Regions from separate parts of the Salibacterium lacus genome, predicted to be linked through region 1. Evidence: riboswitches for the same ligand, from Rfam matches in the RefSeq annotation. Region 1 holds a riboswitch; the other holds the start of a gene.
What was found. Region 1 has a riboswitch for cyclic di-GMP ahead of ACFSUB_RS13210 (anti-repressor SinI family protein). Riboswitches for the same ligand answer to the same signal wherever they lie in the genome.
Positions count from the first base shown of each region.

Region 1 (11,648 bases):
GTGCAGCACCATCACAATGGTTCGTTTTTCTTTCTGGTTAAGCGACTCGAGCAGCTCGAGTATTTCCAGCTGGTGGGCCATATCAAGATACGTGGTCGGTTCATCCAGAAGCATAACTTCGGTCTCCTGAGCCAGAGCCATCGCAATCCAGGCCCGCTGGCGCTGCCCTCCCGACAGAGCATCGAGCGTCCGGTCCTTAAATTCCATCATTCCTGTATCTTCGATTGCTTTCTCTACCGCTTCTTTGTCTTCGGCTGTCATACGTCCGGCTCCGCGGCGGTGCGGATAACGCCCGAACGAAACGAGCTGGGACACCGTAAGAGTCTGCGGAATATCAGGGGACTGAGCAAGAATAGCCATTTCCCTGGCTACTTCTTTCGTTTTCATTTCATGTATATTGCGGCCGCTTAAATAAACAGCGCCCTGTGAAGGTTTCATAATACGTGACATAGCTTTGAGCAGCGTCGATTTGCCGCATCCGTTCGGCCCGATAATGGAGGTAATAACTCCCTCAGGCACTTCTATGTTCATATCATCAATAATATTTTGATCATTATAGGCGACTGCTATATGCTCGGTAGACAATTTCATTATGTCTGATACCCCTTTCGCTTTTCCAAGTCGCAAAACACCGTAACATTGATAATCATTTTCATTAGAAATTATAAAGGGTTATGTTCTTGTTTGCAACACTTATTGAAAAATCTTATCAATTGAGTCACACTTCACCTTATGATATCTTACGGACAGAGACGAAATGGAGGCTGAAACGATGGAGCGAAAAGAAATTGAAGAAAAAATCCAGAATCTGAAGATGGACTATATCCGTATTCAAGGAGATCTGGATAAATTGGAAACCGTGGGAGGCAATGCTGCCGGGGCCATTCGGGAACTCGAACTGATTGAAACGGAAATGAAAGAACTCAACCAGGCTCTTCAGAAAAAATGAAAAAAAGAGAGGACGGCCCAGCAGGGTCTCCTCTCTTTCATTTAATAAAAAGCCGGTACAGTGTTTGCGTACCCAGGGCTGTTTTGAATGAAATAAAAACCGATGAAACATAAGACTATAAGAATCAGGGAGATAACAAGCATCCGCTGGAACAATGGGAACTCTCCTTCATACAGCATTTCTTTTTTACTATTGTCTGAGATATTATTCCCAGTTGTCAATAAAGAAAAGAAAGAGAGCGTTTCTTATCTCTTCATGCTTTTACATGAACAAGCACTCCTTTGCGTCCCTCCTGCCAGATGTTTGCCCCCTTATAATACATGATGCCGTACTCCTTTTTCTGCTTCATCCTATGAATCCTTGCCTTCGTGTAGTAAAAAGGAGCCCTCCCTTTGAATGACCCGTCAATATATAAGCTGCACCGGTTGCCCCTGATATGAAACAACACCACCAGATGACCATGGATCCATGTATAATAGGTACCTCCCCGTAGTCTCACCATATCCTCAAGCTCCTCCTGTTTGTTCGTTTTATAGAATACATAAATAATATATAACGAATCAAACACCCTGAAAAGCCTTAAATATCTCTGTTTTTCGTTATATAGAACGATTTACGTTCTATATAACATATTTTCTCTTTATTCCTTCAGATTTCATTTTTTGAAAATTTATTATTGTTTTATATAATGAACAAAAGAATAGATGCAGGGGAGAAAGAGATATGCTGGGTTCTAAATTAAAATCGTACCGGAAAACACAGGGGCTTTCCCTGTCGGATTTATCGCAACAGACTTCTATCTCCAAATCTTATTTAAGCTATATCGAACGAAACGTAAAACAGAATCCATCCATTGATGTGCTGAAAAAAATTGCGGCGGTTATGGATATAACGGTGGAAGAATTGATTGAGGATACACTGCCGGAATTCCAAAACGAAGAAGTGCTGCTCGATGAAGAGTGGGTTCTTCTCATAGAGCAGGCGATTCAGGTGGGAGTCAGTAAAGAACAATTTAAACATTTTCAGGACTATATCAAATACGTGAACTGGACGAAGCAAAACAAGAACAACGGAGGGAAATTACATGAGCAGTAACAAGGAAACCCACCATTTGGACAGGGAATGGGTGGAGCTTATGGATGAGGCAAAGCATATCGGGCTGTCTCCTGAAGAAGTGCTCGTCTTTTTAACCGGCAGTAAAGAAGATTATTCGGGGTGAAGGGAATCCGGATCAAAAAAAGACACTTTATCCCGTTTAAGGATAAAGTGTCTCCTCACTTATTTTTAGAGCGCCATTTATTGAACTCAAGGAATTCTTTGAACTGTTCTTTTGTCACCCCGGAGTCCATGGCTTCCTGAACGATTGAACGCCATTCCTCATCGAGTTCGTATTCTTCCTGTTCCGTTTCATCTTTCAGCAGAGCGTCTACGGGTACATCGAGAACACTGGATACTTTTTCAAGAAACTGCACGGAGGGGTTCGTCTGAATGTTACGTTCCATTGCGCTTAAATAAGATTTCGCCACACCGGCCTGTACAGCGAGTTCTGTCAATGAAATGTCTTTTTCTTTACGGTACTTTTTTACTCTGTCTCCAATCATCGTCATGGGTGGACTCCTTTTTCTTTACCTGTATGCCATGATTATAACATATAACGAATGAATGTCTGTTATAATGAACGACAAAAACGTTTGAAATATATGGAATGACAGGCCGGAGACTGGTTTTTGCGTGCAGCCGGCGGCAGCAGATTCGTCTTTGCATAAACAAAGCCAACCTTCAGCAGATTGGCTCTTAGTTGTCAGGATTTTACGCTCTCTTTGTTAAGAAATGCTTTTACTTCTTCCGTCGTTAATCCCGTTCTTTTCGCTTCTTTCATCAGAATCACCCATTCTTGATCAAACTTCTCCGGATTCTGCATTTGATTCAACCCCCTAAAGCTTATTGGAATGCCTTAGGCAGCCCAGCCGCCGTAGTCACTGGATATGACGACAGGCCTGTGACTTTGCGTCCCTGTCTTTCGACAGATTTGCCTTTTTCTCAAGGTTGGTTTTTGTGCATCGGTGTTTATGGTTCCCTTCTGCAGTGCCGACTCTTTTGTCACACGTTCTTTTTTCCTATCGGACGATTTACATTGGCGCATCCGGTACAAGAAAAGGAATACGGGAAGGCAGATTATCAATAGCTGCCGGTGTTTTCATGTAAATCTCCCCGTCCGTATCTGCTTTCATTTGCTGCGGGGTATCAAGCTTTACGTGCCGGGCCTGATAATGTTTCACATCCGTGGGTTTAGGATCCCAGGCAAATGGATTTTTTGCCGTCAGGTATTCCCTCAGCAGCGATGCCCCGCCCTGGCTGACGATAAAAACATTGAACCAGCCGTCATCCGCAACAATTCCCGGAAACGGAAGCTGTGATGCTCCGATAAAATTACCGTTAACGATAAGAACCATAACCCCTTCGTCCTCCACGGTCTCCCCGTCGAGTGTTAACTCAAACCCAAACGGCTCGGGGTTCGTGAATGTTTGAAGCGCACTAAGCAGGTAACTTACTTTTCCGAGCTTATTCTTCCAGTCTCCATTAATATTTTCCGAAGTCTGTGCAATCAGGCCGATTCCGTAAAAATTAGCAAAAAAGCGCTCATTCATCGTACCGATATCGATGTATCTCGTTGTTCCATTCATCAGGCTTTCAGCGGCTCTCTTTATATTTTGGGGGACAGCCAGCATCCTCGCAAAGTCATTACATGTTCCACCCGGAAGAATGCAGACCTTTGGCGGGTGTTCCAGGGCAGCAAGTCCGTTCACGCATTCATGAACCGTGCCGTCACCGCCCAATATAATAATGAGCTGATACTCATGCCCTTCTTCCTGCAGCACCTCCTCTGCGTGACCCTTGTACAGCGTTTTTCGGATAACCATTTCTTCAATATGACTGGTTAATATCCCTGCTGTGAGCTCGATATTTTTTTGAATAAATGACGGCCCGGCATTCCCATTGATGAGCATCAGTGCTTTTTCGTACATTCCGTTCATCCTTCTGCAAAGTAATCTTCACTTTAATGTAACCTTCAAAATGATGTTTGTAAACTCAGTCGACCAGCTTCGACAAAAAGCTCCCATTCCACATAAGGAAATGGGAGACGTTATGGATATTTTCACCAGATGATATGTCTTATGGGATGTATTTTCTGCGGCAGAAGCGCTCTCCCGAAAGTGGATCGCAAGCTGTGAGCGTCCAGGATATGTCAGGAAAATTCTGCTCCAATGCGTGTACCGCGCGGAAGAGAAGATAATCCTTGTGCTCTTTTGTACCGTCGATAAACATCCATGCTTCTGCTCTCTTCTGTTCGTAAAGCATACACCCTGCAACGAGTACATCTTCCACCTGTTCCTGGAAGTATTCCCCGGGGAGAGGAAAAGCGGAGAAGAGTTTCAGCAATTCATCCATAATAACAGGAAGAGAAACTATATACTGATAAATATCAGAAAATTGGTCAACGGAAACGAGTTTCCAGTTTCTTTTCATCAAACGCAGCAGCTCAGCGGATGTACGTTTATCTCCGGCGGCAAGTGTCTCCAGTACCATGTTAAAATAGCTCTGCACGCTGCAGCCCGGGCTTTTCTGCATAGCATGCTGCATGTATTCCGGTTCCTCGTTCATCGGTATTCCTCCCCGGCTGATTATTGTGACATATTCTTGATTGCCGGACATTTCCGGCAGATTTCCTCTGAGTTTACGAGTGTTTTATAGATGGAACACCACGACCGCTTTGCGTAACAGACAGGAACGTTCTGTTCTTTTGCCTTGCGCTTGAGTTTGTCCGTCATGTTGTGATTGATAAAGTCAGTGAGAATCAATATCAGATCCACGTGTTCAGGAATGCTTTTATGCACCATTTTCACTTTTCTGCCGCTCACATGGGAAATATCCTGAAATCCCGCCTCCTGCAGCCGCTTCGGTATGGCACCCAACTTGTCCGCCCCTACAATCATTAACGTATCCAACGGAAAGCACCTCCGACAATAATGATAATCATTCTCAATAATTCTTACCTAAAGTCTATTGGTTTTCTTTTCCGTTGTCAACAAGAAAAGCGAAAGCGCCCGTATCTCAGAAAATCCTTGTACGGACGGAACGTACCGGCGCCTTAACATTCCTTTCTTACAAAAGAGTCTGGCACAAAAGGACATGAAGCGGTAGATAACACGAATGTTCCGGTTGCTTTCTGCTCCGAACAGCACGAGGCACGGGCTCTTTGCTGCGTTGGCCCGTTCGTTTTCCCGCTGAATGCAACGTAGATTCGTCCCTGATGACGTTTACGGGTGGACGAAACCCTCTAAAGTGCTTTATGAATCATGCATGATGACGTTTTGATGGGAGCGGACCCTCTAAAGTGCCTCATGAGCCATGTCCAGCGACGTTTAAGAGGCTGCATGATCCCCCAAAGTGCCTTATGACACATTCCCGACGAATGTCCCTACACCCAACCTGAACGCCACAAACAAACGCTTCCATTTTATACAAACCACCGTCCATCCAACCTGCCTTTTTCTGCATCCATACGGCCGGGATCGTCGGTTTCGACAAGCCGCTGATCCGATGCGCGGGGTCGTGCCCGGGGCAAAGAAAACACGGCGAATCGATGCCACCCTTGTGCTCCGGAGTAAAAGCGAAGCATGTTGGCGCAGCGGCTGGTCTCAGCTACGAAAAATACCGAACGATTTTTTTTAAATCGTTCGGTATTTTTCTATCTTATAGAAGTTTTGTCCCAAACTCGACTGTTATTCATCATGTTGTTCATGGGACGTTTCATTGGCTTCCAGCAACTTGACCGGCGGTACCATGCAGATAATCGTATCACCGGCTTCCGGTTTCAGCGGTGCCTCGCTCGTAAAGAAATCAAACTTGCCGGTAGGTTTAAAATTAAGAATCGGCAGTGTATCCGCCTGAATATCCTTCAGAAATGTTTTATACGTATACTGCTTGGAAAGCCTCGTCTGCACAAAATAGTATCCTTGTTCAATCTTGCGGTTCAGTTCGGTATAGGTAGCGCCTTTTTCAAACAGAATGCGTCCGCCGATCCGCAGGACCAGATCATCCGGATGTTCTTTGTCCGGATCGTGCCAGCTGAGCTGGAAAAGGTCATTCCGGCCGATATCCGGAACAAACGTCGTACAGACCAAAGAATTGTAGGAATCTTTATCCGTTGCAGCAATTAATTTTTCGTACGGGGTTAGATCCAGGTAATACTCCGTCTGCTCCGACAAAATTTCGCCCCGGTAATACGGTACCCCTTCCGCTCTTGCATGAAACAGCTGCTCAAACGACGTATCTGTGATAAGAACCGGAATGTTCATCGATTTCAACGTTTTGGCAAGGGCTGTCGTAAAAGCACTGCCGCCTACGATAATCACCCCGGGTTTTCCTTCCAGTGACAGCCCCAGCTTCCGGGCCAGTGCTCCAATGGAGAAACCATGCGCACATACCGTGGCGAACACAAGCGCAAAGGTCAGCGGTGTAACGATAGAAGCCCCCGGGTAGCCTGCCTGCTCCAGCACGTTTGCAAAATAGCCGGCAACCGTCAGCGCCACAATGCCGCGCGGGGCAATCCAGCCGACCAGGGCTTTTTCCTTAAACGACAGCTCCGTGTTGATCGTGGAAAGCCAAATCGACAGAGGACGCACAATGACCAGCATTAACAGGACATACGTCATAATCCTTGGATCAAACACCTGAAGCAGCGTGGCCCGGTCCAGGGAAGCGGTAATCATAATAAAGATTCCGGATAGGAGCAGCACCGAGATATTTTCTTTAAAGTGTCTCATGTCGCTCAGGGAAGCAATGTGCATATTTGCCATCGTCATCCCCATCGCTGTCACCGCAAGCAGCCCGGTTTCATGCATGACTTCATCGGCCACAGCAAAGCAGGCGATCACAACAGTAAAAACAATCGGTGACTTTAAAAACTCAGGCACAAATCCCGTCTCAAACATCCAGCCGATGCCGCGTCCACATGCCCAGCCTATGGCAATGGCAAACAGGGAGGCAAGAAAGAACAGGAGAAGCGCGCCTGCCGTTACAGAATCCACCGTTAGAAATTGAATGATTTCAAATGCAAAAACGGCCAGAAGCGCTCCCAGAGGATCGACTACCACCCCTTCCCATTTCAAAATCGCGGCCGGGCGGGCCTTCAGTTTGGCCTGGCGCAGAAGCGGGAGAATGACAGTAGGTCCTGTAACAATAAAAAGTCCTCCGATGACGAAGGAAACGGCCCATGATAAATCGGCCACAAAATAAGCGGTCAATGAACCGAAAATCCAGGCCAGAAAAGCCCCCAATGTAATAATCCGGTATACTGACTTCCCCAGACCCCGGATTTCCCTGTAATCCAGGTTCAGACTTCCCTCAAATAAGATGATGGCTACAGCTACTGATATAATAGGATTAAACAGCGTACCAAAATCCTCACTCGGCGTCATGACACCAAAAATCGGACCGACCAAAAGACCCGCCACCGACATGACGACAATCGCCGGCATGCGAAAACGCCATGCAAACCACTGTGACCCTATCCCAAGTACTCCAATCAGCATTAGGTGGGACAAAATTGAATCAAACATATCAGGTTCCTCTCTCTCTTTCGTGTGACATGAAAACAGCGCTTCAGCCGGCAGTTCCCTCTTTTTTTCAAGCGCTGCAGATACATCCGATATGCAGACAGCGGTATGCTGTAGTGCAAATGACGTGTTTATATGTGAAATGATATACGTGTATGTCGTTGTTCGTGTGATGATGCCCGAAACAAAACAATACAACACCAAAAGGGTTTTTTTCAATCCATTGGCTTTGATTCATAAAAACTTTACAATGGAGTGTAGATGAAATGAGGAGGTTGAGTAGTGGATACCGACTATATACTGAAAAAAACAGACGGTGCGGACTGCCACCTGGAAAACAGAATAGCCGGGACACCGGCGTTTGTTATTTTTCTCCGCCACCCCGGATGACCATACTGCAGAGATTTTCTCGCGCAGTTGCGTGAGCATGCAGACGATTTCCAGCAGAAACACGGTGTGAAACTAATTACCATTTTCCCGGCTTCTGTTACGCTGCTTTCCCAATTTGAAGAAGCGTACGGCCCTTACCCGTTTCCTTTATATGCCGATCCGGATAAAGAAGCATTCCAGGGCTTTGGGCATCAAAGCATGAACCGGGTGAAACTGCTCGGCAAGGCTGTTCTCGGATCACTCACCGGGAAAGTCAAAGATATGCTCCCCCAGGAGAAGGATAAACGAAAAGTTGTCAAAGCCTCCATGCAGAAATCAGACGTATTCATTCAGGGAGGCGCGTGGTTATTTGATGCCAAAAGCAGGCTTCAATGGAAGCATATTGATGATTCTCCGGAAAACCACGCTTCCATCGAAGAGCTGAAACAGGCAGCCGACAAATATATAACGTAAAGCGGGGCTTATCCCGTATTAATATTCGTTAATCTGTTCTTCTATTTTTTCCCCAAGATGACGTCCGGGTTCATCCAAAAAACAGGATATCCGGGCGCCTTCTTTCACTTCTTTAATCGAAACAGCCGTTCCATCCTCCTGCAGCATAAAGACACTCTCAGCATCCTGCAGCACAGCTGACAAACGAACTCCGCCGGCGTTCACCTCGATTCGTACCAGGTCGCGTTTTTCCATCTTCACCCTTCCGACAGGAACCCCTTTTGATTCCGCTCCATTGTAAACGATCAGTGTATCTCCGCCGCGTACTTCTTCGAGGTAGCGGGTGCTGCCCTGTTGATACAGGTATTGGTGCAGGCCGCCTGCGTTAATCCGGAACGAACGAGGCGGATATGTATTTGACTCCCGGTTTTCCGACAGAAGAAGCACGTATCCGTGACCGGTGTTGCCCGCCAGTACTCCTTCAGTCGGGGTCAAAATATCCGCTGTATCGATGCATACCCTTGTGCCCTGACCAATCGGCGTTATCTTTTCTACCGTTCCATAGGTTAAGCTCTCTTTGCTTTCTTCGTTCGGCACATCGATCTTCCTTTCTGCGTTTTCATGATCACGTAGAGTCCTGTTCCATTTCCCGGATAATACCGCGCTTGAATTCACGTACAACGACCACTGCAAATCCGGCTGTCATCAGGACTGTTACCATATCGGGTGCGCCGGCAATCGTCACCGCGAATGAAGTTAATACCTGAAACATCAGTAGAATAAACCAGATACCGGTCATGATTTTTAATATGTTTTTCACCTGTAATCACCTTCGTTATTCCTTTTTCAACCTATACACAGTATAACGCACCTTCTTTTATTCATCATCTTTTTTCAGAGAAAACATGACTGTTTTTTCCTTTTGTTTTCAGACAGATCAGGATGGACCGAGGATGCGTTTCTGGTTATATACCTCCAGTAATAACAGGCATTTGATACATGTTGGCACTGGAATAAAAAAAGAGCGGGATGGCAAGGATGGTCATGAAGGAGGACGAAACGATGTTTAAAAAAGGTAAAAGTCTGATCGCTGCCGCAGTGTTAGCCGCAGCTGCCGGATGTGCTCCGCCTGAAGAGGAAAGCATGCCGGAACAGGAAGCAGAAGAAGTCTCTTCCGACCACCCTTCTGTGCAGAACAGCCCCATCGCAGAAGCCGAAATGATAAATACAGAAGAAACAGAAATCGGGCACGTCCGTTTTTATGAAAAAAAGGACGGAGTCATGATGCAGGCTTCTTTTGAGAAAGGAGTTCCGGAAGGGTTTCACGGATTTCATATTCATGAAACCGGGCTTTGTGAAGCAAATGCAGAAGACGGGCCGTTCACCACTGCCGGAGGTCATTTCAATCCCGGCGGCACAAGCCACGGCTCCCACGTGGGGGATATGCCGTCGCTGTATGGAATGACCAACGGCTCCGCCTACCTTGCGGGCGCACTCGACCGGATCACACCGGAGCAGCTGGTCAACGAAAATCTTGCTGTCATTCTCCACGACGGACCGAACAATTTTGCCAATATTCCAGACCGCTACATTCAAGCTGAAACGGGTGAGCCCGGTCCTGACAAGCAGACGCTCATGACAGGAGACTCCGGCAGCAGAATATCATGCGGCGTTGTTAAACCTGCCGGCGCCTGATCCATCCACCCAGCCAATCCCCATCCGCAGCCTGCTCTGCGGGCGGGGGATTTTTTTCGTCCAATGACAAAGTGCGTCCGGCCGGGAGACCCAGACAAAAAAAGCCGTCACAAAAACCGTGACAGCTCAGGCCGGGGACCCTTTTTCATCATCGTTTTCTTTTTTACCGGAAAGAAACCAGCCGCCAAGCGCTATTAGAACGAGCACGCTGTAAAACGTAATTTTCCACGGGGTGGATTCGGCAAACGCTTCCGGCAGGACAGCCAGTGCCGGATGCGCAAGTGTGTAAATGGCAAGTTTAATGCCGACCCAGCCGACAATCATAAAAGCAGCGATTTCAAGCCCCGGACGCTGCTTAAGCAGTTTCACAAACAATGTTGCCGCAAAGCGCATGATGATAACACCGATCAGCCCGCCTGTTAAAATGATGATGAATTTGCCTCCGTCGAGACCGCCGATATTGCCGATCGGCGTATTCGGGAGGGTAACAGCAAGGGCGACCGCAGCGAGAATAGAGTCAACAGCAAACGCGATATCCGCGATTTCCACTTTCAACACGGTGCCCCAGAAGCCGGCCGCACCGGCTTTCTTTTCTTCGGCCTTTTCTTCCGGGGACTTATCTTTTTTCAGCCAGACTTTCCGTACGATATGATTTCCAGCCATGAATAAGAGATACAATGCGCCGGCAGCCTGAACCTGCCAGACATCGACGAGAAACGATATGACAAACAGCGACGCAAAACGAAACACAAATGCTCCGGCCAATCCGTAAAAAAGGGCTTTTTTCCGCTGTTTTTCCGGAAGTCCTTTTACCATAATTGCCAGAACGAGCGCGTTATCGGCAGCCAGGATGCCTTCCAGCACAATCAGGACAAGCAGCACCCAGCCGTATTCCATCAATACTCCTGCTTCCATAATCATCTTCCTTCATCAATACTCTCCCTAGGTTACCTTCTCAGGGTTAAGTTTATGCAGAGCAGGCGTATTAGTTATTCGTTTCTTCAAGCTCTTCGGCAATCATGGAAAGCTCCGTCCAACGTTCTACTGCTTCTTCAATTTCCGTCTCGAGTTCTTTTTGCCTTTCCATCCATTCCCGGGCCTTTTCAAAATCGCTTCCCGCCTGTTCTATTTCCGCTTCAACGGCAGCTTTTTCCTGCTCCAGCTCCTCAATTTTGGATTCGATGTTTTCCCATTCCTGTTTCTCTTTGTAGGACATTTTTTTACGGGACGCTTTCGGTTTTTCCTCTGTTTTTTGTTTCGGAGCGGCGGCTGCGGCGGCCTCCGCTTCTTTTCGTTCCTCCATCAATTGTTTGTAGTTGCCCTGATACCGCTCAATCGTGCCGTTCTCCTGAAAAACAAGGAGCGCATCCACGACCCGGTCGAGAAAATAACGGTCGTGGGATACGGTAATAACGACCCCCGGAAACTGATCCAGGTAATCCTCGAGAACACTTAACGTCTGCGTATCGAGGTCGTTTGTCGGTTCGTCGAGAAACAATACATTCGGTTCTTCCATCAGCACACTCAGGAGGTACAATCTCCGTCGTTCTCCGCCGGAGAGT
Region 1 covers NZ_JBHUML010000005.1:23,367-35,014, forward strand. The annotation lists gene ACFSUB_RS13185 (ABC transporter ATP-binding protein) at 1-591, opposite strand, end outside; gene ACFSUB_RS13190 (SE1832 family protein) at 773-949, shown strand; gene ACFSUB_RS13195 (helix-turn-helix domain-containing protein) at 1,673-2,044, shown strand; gene ACFSUB_RS13200 (anti-repressor SinI family protein) at 2,034-2,168, shown strand; gene ACFSUB_RS13205 (helix-turn-helix domain-containing protein) at 2,224-2,550, opposite strand; gene ACFSUB_RS13210 (anti-repressor SinI family protein) at 2,751-2,870, opposite strand; cyclic di-GMP riboswitch class I at 2,904-2,993, opposite strand; gene ACFSUB_RS13215 (diacylglycerol/lipid kinase family protein) at 3,079-3,975, opposite strand; gene ACFSUB_RS13220 (hypothetical protein) at 4,124-4,612, opposite strand; gene ACFSUB_RS13225 (DUF2325 domain-containing protein) at 4,633-4,956, opposite strand; gene ACFSUB_RS13230 (cation:proton antiporter) at 5,734-7,572, opposite strand; partial or broken gene ACFSUB_RS13235 (peroxiredoxin-like family protein) at 7,972-8,412, shown strand; gene ACFSUB_RS13240 (3-dehydroquinate synthase II) at 8,431-8,988, opposite strand; gene ACFSUB_RS13245 (hypothetical protein) at 9,017-9,211, opposite strand; gene ACFSUB_RS13250 (superoxide dismutase family protein) at 9,454-10,086, shown strand; gene ACFSUB_RS13255 (TerC family protein) at 10,213-11,001, opposite strand; gene ACFSUB_RS13260 (ABC-F family ATP-binding cassette domain-containing protein) at 11,072-11,648, opposite strand, start outside.

Region 2 (11,648 bases), on a different contig from region 1:
GTTTCCCGGCTGGACCTGGCGGTTATTCCCGCCTTCGACCGGAAAAGATGCAGATTTTCAAGCGCTCTTCCTGTACCAAGTGCGACACAGTCGAGCGGTTCCTCCGCGACCAGTACAGGCATATTTGTTTCGTCGCTGAGAACTTTATCCATGTTACGGAGTATGGCCCCTCCGCCTGTAAGTACAATACCTCTGTCCATAATATCGGCGGAAAGTTCAGGAGGCGTCTGTTCCAGCGTGCTTTTAACGGTCTCGATAATGGCGTGAACAGTATCAGCCAGAGAGGCGGAGATTTCTTCGGCGGATACCGATATCGTTTTTGGAAGTCCGGAAACAAGGTCTCTCCCGCGTATATCAAGATTGTCTATTCCTTCGAACGTTCCGGCAGATCCGATTTCCATCTTCAGGGTTTCCGCCGTTCTCTCCCCAATCATCAAGTTGTACGTTTTCTTTATATACTGGATGATGGACTCATCCATTTCATCGCCTGCCACCCGGATGGACTGGCTTGTCACAATTCCACCGAGGGAAATGATCGCTACTTCCGTCGTTCCTCCGCCAATGTCGACAATCATGCTTCCGGTTGGTTCCCAGACAGGAAGATCGGCTCCGATAGCCGAAGCAAATGGTTCTTCAATGGTATACGCTTCTCTTGCTCCGGCCTGTTTTGTGGCGTCTTCCACCGCCCGTTTTTCTACGGCAGTGATGCCAGACGGAACACAGACCATAACATTGGGCTTCCTTGTGAAAATAGAGCGGCTGCGCTGCGCCTGCTGAATAAAATACTTCATCATGGTGGCAGTCGTATCAAAATCGGCGATAACACCGTCTTTCATCGGGCGGACCGCCACAATATTACCCGGAGTCCGGCCGATCATGTTCTTGGCGTCATTACCGACCGCTTCAATAGTATTTGTATCCGTCCGCATGGCCACCACAGACGGCTCCCGCACGACAACTCCTTTTCCTTTTACATATACAAGCGTGTTCGCCGTTCCTAAATCAATTCCAAGATCTTTTGAAAAGCCTCCAAACATCTATGTATCTCCCTTCATCCTTCACAAGCTGTATCCTGTAACACCAGAGCACATTCCCCGGCGGTTCATTTATCATTATACAAGCGGCCGTGCTGAAGCAGTGCCGCTATATGTCATTATACTGAAAACATCATGAAAAACATAGACTTTCCATTTTCTTTCACAAATTTTACACGGCTCGTCACGATGACTTCAAGCATTCTATAGTGTATAAGATAGATTTGGGGTCAACAAGAGCCAAAAGCCATCCGCTACACACTTCCTTGCTCTTTCAGACTTGTAAAGCGGCGGTCCCCGATAATAATATGATCCAGCACATCAATACCGAGAATCCGGCCGGCTTCAATCAGGCGTTTTGTTACATCAATATCTTCCCGGCTCGGTCCCGGGTCGCCTGAAGGATGATTGTGAATGCAGATAACAGCAGCTGCAGACCGGCGCAGCGCTTCCTTGAAAACTTCACGGGGGTGAACGATGCTGGAATTCAAACTGCCGATAAACAGAGTCTGTCTGTGAATCACCTGATTTTTCGTATTCAGACACAGAATAACAAAATGTTCCTGGGTCAAAAAGCGCATCTCTTCCATCACGAGACCGGATACATCTTCAGGCGACCGTATCACCCAGCGTTCTTCTTCGTGATACGTATAGATGCGCCGTCCGAGCTCGATGGCTGCCCGCATTTCAAGCGCTTTTGCCAGACCAATACCTTTGATGGTCTGTAGTTCTTCAATCGTTGCGTCTTTGAGCATAAGCAGTCCGTCAAAGTCATACAAGACGCGCTGGGATAACTGAAGAACAGATTCTTCTTTGGTACCGCTTCGGATCAAAACAGCGAGGAGTTCCTGATTGGAAAGCTGTTCCGCTCCGAATTTGGCCATTTTCTCGCGGGGACGTTCAGAAAAAGGGACATCTTTGATCATTACTGAGGATGAATGCAAAGCTCGCTCTCCTTTTTTATTCAATAAGTGGGGGTGAAGGACGGGACGATCTGAAACAATTTCAGTTCTCTGCTGAGACGGGATACAGGAAGACCCATGACATTGTAAAAATCGCCGTGGACTGCTTCCACAAACAGACAACCCTGTCCCTGCACAGCGTAGGAGCCTGCTTTATCGTATGGCTCAGGTGTGGCAAGATAGGATTGAATCCAGTCTGTATCCAGCGGACAGAAACGGACTTCGGTTTTTACGTAAAAAACGGATTTCCTGCGTTTTGTAAATACCGCTGCCCCGGTATACACCTCGTGGGTTCTGCCGGAAAGCGCCTCCAGAGTGCGCCGGGCGTCTTCTTTGGATGCAGGTTTACCAAGAGTGCGGCCGTCCAGAGAAATCATGGTGTCAGCAGCAAGTACGACGGAATCCGGATTATGTTCCAGCACTTCGTCTGCTTTCCGGCGGGCCAGCTGCTGCACCGCTTCTTCCGGCGCTGATCGGCCGGGAAGCGTTTCCGGCCCTTCTGCCGGGCGGACGGTAAATGTGTAGCCCGCCCTCTGTAACAGTTCACTTCTGCGTGGGGACTTTGATGCAAGGATAAGAGAAGACATGAAGGGAGAACCACCTTTTTAATGCAATATTATATGCATTATATCAGTAGTGAAAAAAGTGTACCAAACAACCGGAGAAACAGCAAGAAATATTTTCCTCCTATTTATGATTTTTCTTCCTCTGTTTCGGTGCCGTTAAATTCATAAACAGCTTGTTCATAGTACAGTACCGTTTCGATAAATGCTTCCTGGAAAGAAGCGGAGGTTTCCTCCTTTTCCGGCCACTCTGTTTCCATACGCTGCATCGATTCTTTCAGCTTGGTATTGGTGGCACCATCCGGTAACGATGCTTCAGAAAGAAAAGCAGCGAACGCTTCACGTACCGTTCCTTCTTCTGTTGAACCATTTTCTTTATCCGCCGCCTGTTCCAGCAGTTCTTTCACTTTGATCAGCTGTTTTTGATTTTCTCCTTTTTCTTCCATTGGTTCGGGATCACGAATCGTTCTTGTCTTTTGAAAAACTTGTATCCCTTTTTCCTCAAAAAATGATATACGCTCGTCCGACGCTTTTTGCTGCAGGTGGACACCTGTAAATAAGTAGTAGTATTCCCCGTCATACGTCAAAATCCCGGGATACCCTTCACTGGTAAGGGACTGCTGCATTTCGACGCCTTTACTTTTCTTAGTGAAAGCTCCGGCCTGAATGAAGTAAGCTGTTAAAGAATCATTAAAGTCAGCTGTGATTCCGGGGGGCTCCGCTTTTGGTTCGGCACCTGATGAAGAATCTCCGGCAGATACAAACTGCAGCAGCATAACGCCGAAAATTAATCCGAGTACAGCAGCACCTGCTGTCAGTGATATAAAATATATGGGAGGCTGAAGTATCTTGTCCGCATCCGGACGGCGGGGTTTTCGTTTTTTGCGATGACTTCCAAGAGGAAGACGCGGACGCTTTCTTTGTTTCGTACCGGCGGCTGCTGCGGCCTCTTCCATGTCTCTCCGGGTTTTCCAGTCCCGGATCTCGGGGGCTGTTTCTTCACGAGACGGCTCGGTATCTTTTGTTTCATTTACGTTTGTTCCATTGATCTTCAGAGAAAAACCAGGCTTGTCCTTTTTCATGACATCCTCCTTCTCACCCTATGCCGGGCATGATCCTATTTCCCGGTGAATGGCTTCCTCTATCTTCCGGGAGTGCCATAACTGTAGCATACCGGCAATAAAAAAGAACGGGAGACTTGTCGCCCCGTTCCTGAAAAGAATGTCAACGTAAATCGGATCAACGGATGGGATTGTCATTTCCATCTGGTTCTTCCAATGTGGAGGATGCAGGAAGGTCCTCCAGATCCTGTTTTTCCCCTGTATAATGAAAAGCCGTTATCACAAGATCGACGGTCAGCGTCCCGCGCTCCTGATCTTCCTGTACTATTTCTTCCCTGCCCTGAAAAGAGATCGAATCGATATTCATCACTCTGTTATTGTTATCCAGTGATTCCACAAGCCGCAGCAGATTGGCATACTCCGGGGTACGGGCCCGGACGTGATAGGCTGCCGTTCCTGTTTCCGTCTCCTCGTACAATACAGGAGTCCCATTCTCTTCTGGCTGCGCCTCCGTGTCCGTACCGCTTTCGGAATCCGGCTGCCCCGTGTCTCCTGTGGTTTCCTGTTCTTGTGACTCCTCTTCCGGTTCTGTATCACCGGCTGCCGTGTTTCCGGGTTCCATTCGTTCCGTGGCTGCAATATAGCTTCCCGAGAGTTCTTCCGCACGGTCAAGCGCAAGCAGGAATTCCTCGGTCCGGGGCTGGAGAGGCAGCTGCTTAAGCCCTTGGAAAAGGGTGGAATCCTCATCTTCCTTTTCTTCTGTGCCGGACGTGCGTTCCTCAAGCTGCGCTTCCATCGCCTGAATGTTCTGCTGCAGCCGTTCCTTTTCAGCTGAAAGGGGCTGTATTCCATTGACGTACTGAAACGCGGCATATCCAGCAAGCAGCAGCACAACGCAGATGACCGCGATCCAGTGCCGCTTTTCCATATCAATCCGCAACAGCTTCACCTTCCTCCTGGACCGCTGTGCCCGTCACATCCATCTCATAAACCGCATCATACCGAGGCATCCGGTTCTGCTCCTCGGGCGATGGTGTATTTTCTCCGGATGGACTCGAGGCATTCAAGCTTTCCATCGTGACATTTTCAATAATAGCTGCTTCCCCTAATGCAAACTGCAGGTCTGCTGCTTGTTTCACTTCATTAAGCTGCACCGTCACACGAAGCGTGGAAGGATAGGCATAATCAAAAGTCTGAATATAGCCATCCGACGGCAGGGAAGCTGATACTGCGCGAATCAGCGGCGAAGCTGGGACGACCGCGTTTTTCAGTTCCTTCAGGGTGCTTTGGTGAGCCTGGATTTGAGCTGTTCTCCCATCGACACCCGCTTCTTCTTCCAGGTCGGCAGTAAGTTCCTGCTGTCTTGTATTCAACTCTGACAGCTGTTGATCCTGACGGCTTTCAGCAATCTGAAAAAACAGAAACACAGCAAGAAACAAAACGAGCAGAATCCCTGCCAGCAGAAGCCATGTAATATCTCGTTTTTCTTTTTCCGGAAGCAGGTTGATATCTGCTGACATAACCGGCCCCTCCCTGTCTGTACTGTGCTGCGGATTTTTAATGAACGTTATGTTTAAGAACAAGTCCGGCATTTTCATAAAATCGTACTGGCATTTCTTCTTCTCCAGCTGTGAGCCGGGCCGCACCGGCCTGTTTCACCGGAATGTCAAAGCGGCGGACGAGCGTATCGGTCCACCGTTCAAGAAAGGGATGATCTCCTCCCGTGAACACAACACCGATACCTTCTTCTCCACGCTTCATGGAATACTGGTAGAAATTCATGATCCGCCCCACTTCGTCAGCTGTTGTTTCTATCTGCTTCTGCAGCTGCTCCGGAGTTCCTTTCCAGACCGGATGGGATTGGGAGCGGCCCGTCTGCAGCGACCAGTCCTCTTCCCCGCTTTCCAGTGAGACCCGGCTGATGAAGAGAGGTCTCCCTTCATGAAAAATACTGATTGTCGCTGCATGCAGATCCACCTGAAGTAACAGCATATGAGCCGCAGGGTGCACCGCTTCGGAATAAGTCAGCACTCTGTACAAGCAGAGCGGTGAAATATCTGCGGCATTCGGACGGCAGCGGATGGATTCAAGTATTCTTCCATATGTATCGACGGGACCACGCGGTGCAACCAGCAGCACCGCAGCGTGTCTCTCCGGAATGTACACATAATCAAATAAAGGTTCATCAAACGGAACGGCAATACTGTCTCCGACTTCCATGTACAAATAGGCGCTGACTTCATCTGTGCTTACCTCATCGGGAAGGGACACTTCTCTCGCCACGACAAATGCATCCGGTACACAGTACTGCACCGGTTCCCCGTGAAGTCCCCACATATCAGCGCATTCATGAAAAATCTGCCGCAGTGTTTCCTCGTCGTGAACCCGCCCCTCCCGAATGATGCCGGGTGGAAGGTACCGTTCCTCCATGGTATCTACTACACCCGTATCCGGTTTACGAGACCTCACGTACCGGATCACGTGATCTTTGATGATGAGCGTATTACGCTTGTCTTTCTTTCGTTGAAACAACGCCATAAAAAAGTTCCTCCCGAGTAAAGCTGGGTTGTGTCCGCAGATCCGGGTTTACAGAAAGCCGGTGTACCATGTTAACAGTGACTCTCCGAAAAAGAGTGTCATCACACTGCCTGCTGCGATGAACGGACCAAACGGCATCGGCACGCCTCGTTTCACCGCCCCGGTCAAGAGTCCGGCGCCTCCCAGGACCGCTCCGGCAAACACCGAGAGAAAAAAGGCGAGAAGAAGCTGCTGCCAGCCGAAGAAAAGCCCGAGCAGCGCAAACAGCTTAATATCTCCTCCTCCCATGCCGCCTTTGCTGATTACGGCAATGGCAAGGAGCAGACAAAAACCCAGTGCCGCCCCCGCAAGTGGATCCCACCATGTTTCGAGCGGAGCGGCCGTCCACCGGAGAAGAGCGATGGGAAAAAGAAAAAACAGAAGGACCTTATCCGGTATCAGCATCGCGGATTTGTCACTGATTGTAATAATGACAAGCAGGGAGATGACAAAAAGTGCCGCGATGGTCTCCCAGGAAAAACCCCAGGTCAGCCAGGCTGCTGTAAACAGCACAGCTGTAACGGTTTCCATGACCGGATAAAAGGGTGGAATCTTTGTGCCGCACGTACGGCAGGACCCTTTTAAAAAGAAGTAGGAGGCGACCGGGATTAACTCCGCCGCCTGCAGGGTTGTGCCGCAGGACGGGCAGTGCGAGCGCGGATGAACAATAGATTCTCCCTGCGGCACCCGGACCCCGACCACATTAAAAAACGAACCGAGCACCAGCCCGAGCACCACTATGTAAACCCCGCCTATGATCTCCATCTTCTACTTCCCCCGACCTTTGTCGTAGATTGTCATGTCTATTTTACCATACCCTGACCGGCGCAGGTAAAAAGGTTTGAAAAAGAAATTGTGCCGAACTTTAAAAAATTTGCAGACTCTCTAGTATTAATAGGTTGCTGCCTATACGTAAAAGCATAGGTTTTTACCAACAAGTACACCTAAAAAAAGCACTTCCGACTATTCTTTTAAATAATCGGAAGCACTTTTATCTTTTCATTTCCGCTAATTCCATTCATCAAATATTCAAACGTACTGTTAACAGGCTTTTTTAGATATTAATAATTACTTTTACTCTCCATCCACAGAAATATACTGACGGCCGTTGTTACGTAGTTCTTCAATTGTAGCTGTGTTGTCCTCAGTAGTAATATGATTGCCGTTCTCAGAAGTCAAAGTAACAGTATACGTTGTATCACCATCAGCACCTCTTTCAATAACTACTTGCGTATCGTCACCATATTCATCCGATGCTCCAGGATTCTCAGGACTTTCCAGGTAATTCCCACTAACCAAATCCTCTAACGTATAAGTAGTACTGCCTTCATTATCTTCTTCATTCACGCCAGATGCCTGAGCAAGCCGGGCAGAACTTACCATCTGCTCGGCATTGGCGATGTGAGCGTCTTTTTTGGTGTTGTCAATGATGCCTCCGATGCTTGGGACGGCGATGGCTGCGATGATTCCGAGTATGACGACGACGGCGAGTAGTTCAATGAGTGTTAGTCCGCGTTGATTTTTCATCAGCTGCGTTAGTTTCTTCATTACTTTATTCCTCCTATGTAAATCTACATGACTGAGACTTAATACCCCTGACTTTTTGTAATTAAACATAAAAAAACGACCATATGCGTCTAAATGTGTAATCAGGCGTAAATGGCCGGTTGCACTAACAGCTTCAAATGGTCCAAGTGCCCATATACAGACCATTAATCTTCACTCCCATCGTTCTCTTTGCTCATGTTCTGTTTTTCATTATAGTGAACAGCACTGCTTTTGTCACGATATTTTTTGCGGGTTACTGCACCTGGCCGAAGATATCGAACATTGGAATGGCAATCGAGGCGACAATGATGCCGACAACGACCGCAAGAAAAAGAATCATAACCGGTTCGATAAGCGATTTGATCTGATCGGCGGCTGCATCCACTTCTGCTTCATAATAATCCGCAATTCGCTCCAGCATCGTATCGAGTGACCCTGATTTCTCACCAACAGCTGTCATTTGGGTAACCATGGGGGGAAATACCCACATTTTTTCGAGCGGTCCTGCCATGGATTCACCGCGCTCCAATGCACCACGGACTTCCTTTAAAGTGGCTGTAATGACGGTGTTTCCCGTCGTGCCTTCTACGATCGCCACAGATTGAATAATCGGGACCGAGCTCTGAAAAAGCGACCCCAGCGTCCGTGTCATGCGCGCAATTTCAGCTTTTTGCAGCAGCGTGCCGAACACAGGAATTTTCAGCAGGGCGTAATCGGTGTAATACAAAAACGAACGGTTTCTGCTTCGCAACCCTCTCCACAGCACCACAAGTGCGGCCGCTGCAGCAGGAAGCAGCCACCAGAAGCTTTGAACGAACCGGCCGGCCTCCAGCACAAACACCGTAATCAAAGGAAGATCTGCTTCAAACGAATCGTACATGTCCGCAAAAGTCGGAACGATATATAGGAGTAAAAACAGCACGACGGCCGCTGCAACGGTTCCGATGACAGCCGGATAAATGAGCGCATTCATTACTTTGCGGCGGGTTTCGTACCGTTTCTCATAGTAGGAAGCCATTTTATCAAGCATATCGTCCAGATTTCCCCCGGCCTCGCCGGCTCTCATCATATTTACAAACAGCGGGGTGAAGACAGCAGGGTGCCGGGAAGCCGCGTGGGAAAACGCGCGACCGGTACGCAGCTCGTCCTCCATCTCCGACAAGATCCGTCGGAACTGCTTTCCCGAGAGCTGCCGGGCCAGAATGTGGGTCGATTCCACGACGGAAATACCGGCTTGCAGCAGCGTGGAGAACTGCCGGAGGAACAATACAAATTCCTTGGCGGTCACTCCGCTGCCAATCGAAATGTCACGGTAAAGAAAACCTTCGAGTTCCTGCAGTTCCTTTACGGCAATGCCTTTGGATTGAAGACGCTCTTTCGCTTCATTTTCCCCGGAGCCTTTCTGCTTTCCACTGACAATCCGGCCTTTTTTATTTCGGCCTGTGTAATGATAATACGGCATGATGTCTCCTGCCTCTCTGCAAAAATACTAAAGGTGCACGGTCTATGGCCGCAGTGATTTTGCCGGCGTTGTTCACGAACGATTCCGGTTATTATTTTCAAGGAAAGGCGATGCATCGTCTAAAGAAACAGCGTTGTCCTGCAGAAGAGACTGAACGCTCATCTCCATCGTATGCATGCCCTCAGCCCTGCTTGTCTGCATCACACTCTGAAGCTGGTGGATTTTTTCATTCCGAATCAAGTTCTGGACGGCTCCGTTATTCATGAGGATCTCCGTCGCTGCCCGTCGTCCTTTGTCCTCTCCATCGCGAAAGAGTCTCTGGCTGATTACAGAGGAAAGGACGGTTGCCAGCTGAATGCGGACCTGATCCTGCTGATCGGAGGGAAACACATCAATGATCCGGTCAATGGTCGCCGGTGCGCTCGTTGTATGAAGCGTACCGAATACGAGGTGCCCGGTTTCGGCTGCGGTAATGGCCGTAGCAATTGTCTCCAGATCCCGCATTTCACCAACGAGAATAATATCAGGATCCTGGCGCAGACACGAGCGCAGGCCGCTTGCGAAGTTCTGCGTATCAAATCCAATTTCCCGCTGATCCACCAGAGACTTCCCGTGCTTATGCAGGTACTCAATTGGATCTTCCAGCGTAATAATGTGGCGTTTCTCCGTCCGGTTGATGTAGTCGATCATGGAAGCCAGTGTCGTTGACTTGCCGCTTCCGGTCGGTCCGGTAACAAGAACAAGTCCCTGGGGCTTGAGCGCAATCGATTCCAGAATAGACGGCAGATGAAGTTCCTCAAGCTCTGGAATGCGCGTCGGTACAATACGGACAGCCATACTGACGCAGGAGCGCTGAAAATAGGCGTTCATACGAAAGCGTGAAACACCACGTATTCCATAAGAAAAATCGACTTCCCCTTTCTTCTGGAATTTGTTCCAGACCGGCTCCAGCATAACCGACCGCGCCATTTCCTCGGTGTCGGCCGGACGAAGAGCCTCTTCCCCTATTCGGTGGAGCTCCCCGTTTATCCGGAAAATAGGCGGAACCCCGACGGTCAGATGAATATCCGATGCTCCTTGTTCAAACGCTTCTGTCAAAAGCGCATCCAATTCTGCCACTCCCGGTTTCCCCCTTCCTATTCATCTACGGCAACCCGCAGTATTTCTTCCACTGTCGTCCATCCCTTCTTCACTTTCAGCAGGCCGTCATCCATCAGAAAAATCATGCCTTCCTGCATGGCATAGGAACGCAGATGGGAAGAGGTCTTATAATTCATCAGCATATTGCGCATTGTATCATCCATCTCCAGCAGTTCCTGAATGGCAGCCCGGCCGCGGTAACCTGTTTCATTACACGATGAGCAGCCTTTGCCTTTATAGATGGTATCCGCAGAAAATCCGCGTTTTTCAAATAGTTCTTTTTCCATTTCGCTTAGTTCATATGGTTCTCTGCAGTCGGGGCAGATGGTGCGCACAAGTCTTTGTGCCACTACTCCTGTTAAAGACGAAGCGACCATATACGGCTCCACTCCCATGTCTATTAAACGCGGTACCGCGGCGACAGCGCTGTTCGTATGCAGTGTCGTGAAAACAAGGTGGCCGGTCAGCGAAGCTCGTATCGCTATCTCCGCCGTCTCGGCATCTCTGATTTCTCCGACCATGACAATATTTGGATCCTGCCGCAGAATGGAACGGAGTCCGGCTGCAAAAGTCAACCCGACTCTATTGTTCACCTGTACCTGATTGATACCCTCCAGCTGGTATTCCACCGGATCTTCCACGGTGATAATATTCACCCCTTCCGTATTCAGATGATGCAGCGCCGCATACAGGGTGGATGTCTTCCCGGAACCGGTCGGCCCGGTTAACAGCACCATACCGGAAGGCCGTTCAATCATATTTTTGAAGCGGGTGAAATTCACCTTGTTCAATCCCAGTTCTTCAATGTTGTTCAATGAACTGCTCATATCCATAATCCGCATCACGATTTTCTCTCCGAAAATGGTAGGCAGAATCGAAATACGCAGATCAACCGGGTTCATATCGATCGTTGTCTTCACACGACCGTCCTGGGGCAGGCGTGATTCCGTAATATTGAGATCTGCCATAATCTTTACCCTGGCGGTCAACACGTTCTGCATATTTTTTGGAAAAGCACGCTCTGTCTTCAGCACACCGTCGATTCTGTAACGGACGAGCACTTTGTTTTCCTGCGGATCGATATGAATGTCACTTGCCTGCTGCTGCAGGCCGTACAAAATCATCTGATTCACCATGCGTATGACAGGAGCCTCACCGTCTTCTGCCGTCTCCACAATGTCATCCGGCACATTCTGTTCTTCAAACGCCTCGAGCGATTCCTGGATATGGTAATGTTTTTGGACAGCCGTCTGTATTTCGCGGCGGGGTGCAATCACCGGTTCAATCTGAAGTCCGGTCGA
Region 2 covers NZ_JBHUML010000002.1:1,157,199-1,168,846, forward strand. The annotation lists gene ACFSUB_RS06780 (rod shape-determining protein) at 1-1,037, opposite strand, end outside; gene radC (RadC family protein) at 1,289-1,960, opposite strand; gene ACFSUB_RS06790 (Maf family protein) at 1,999-2,583, opposite strand; gene ACFSUB_RS06795 (hypothetical protein) at 2,688-3,641, opposite strand; gene ACFSUB_RS06800 (hypothetical protein) at 3,799-4,560, opposite strand; gene ACFSUB_RS06805 (hypothetical protein) at 4,550-5,140, opposite strand; gene pilM (type IV pilus biogenesis protein PilM) at 5,178-6,158, opposite strand; gene ACFSUB_RS06815 (prepilin peptidase) at 6,207-6,962, opposite strand; gene ACFSUB_RS06820 (competence type IV pilus major pilin ComGC) at 7,272-7,745, opposite strand; cyclic di-GMP riboswitch class II at 7,851-7,933, opposite strand; gene ACFSUB_RS06825 (type II secretion system F family protein) at 7,999-9,207, opposite strand; gene ACFSUB_RS06830 (type IV pilus twitching motility protein PilT) at 9,280-10,326, opposite strand; gene ACFSUB_RS06835 (GspE/PulE family protein) at 10,344-11,648, opposite strand, start outside.
Region 2: another riboswitch for cyclic di-GMP. It lies ahead of ACFSUB_RS06820 (competence type IV pilus major pilin ComGC); the one in region 1 lies ahead of ACFSUB_RS13210 (anti-repressor SinI family protein).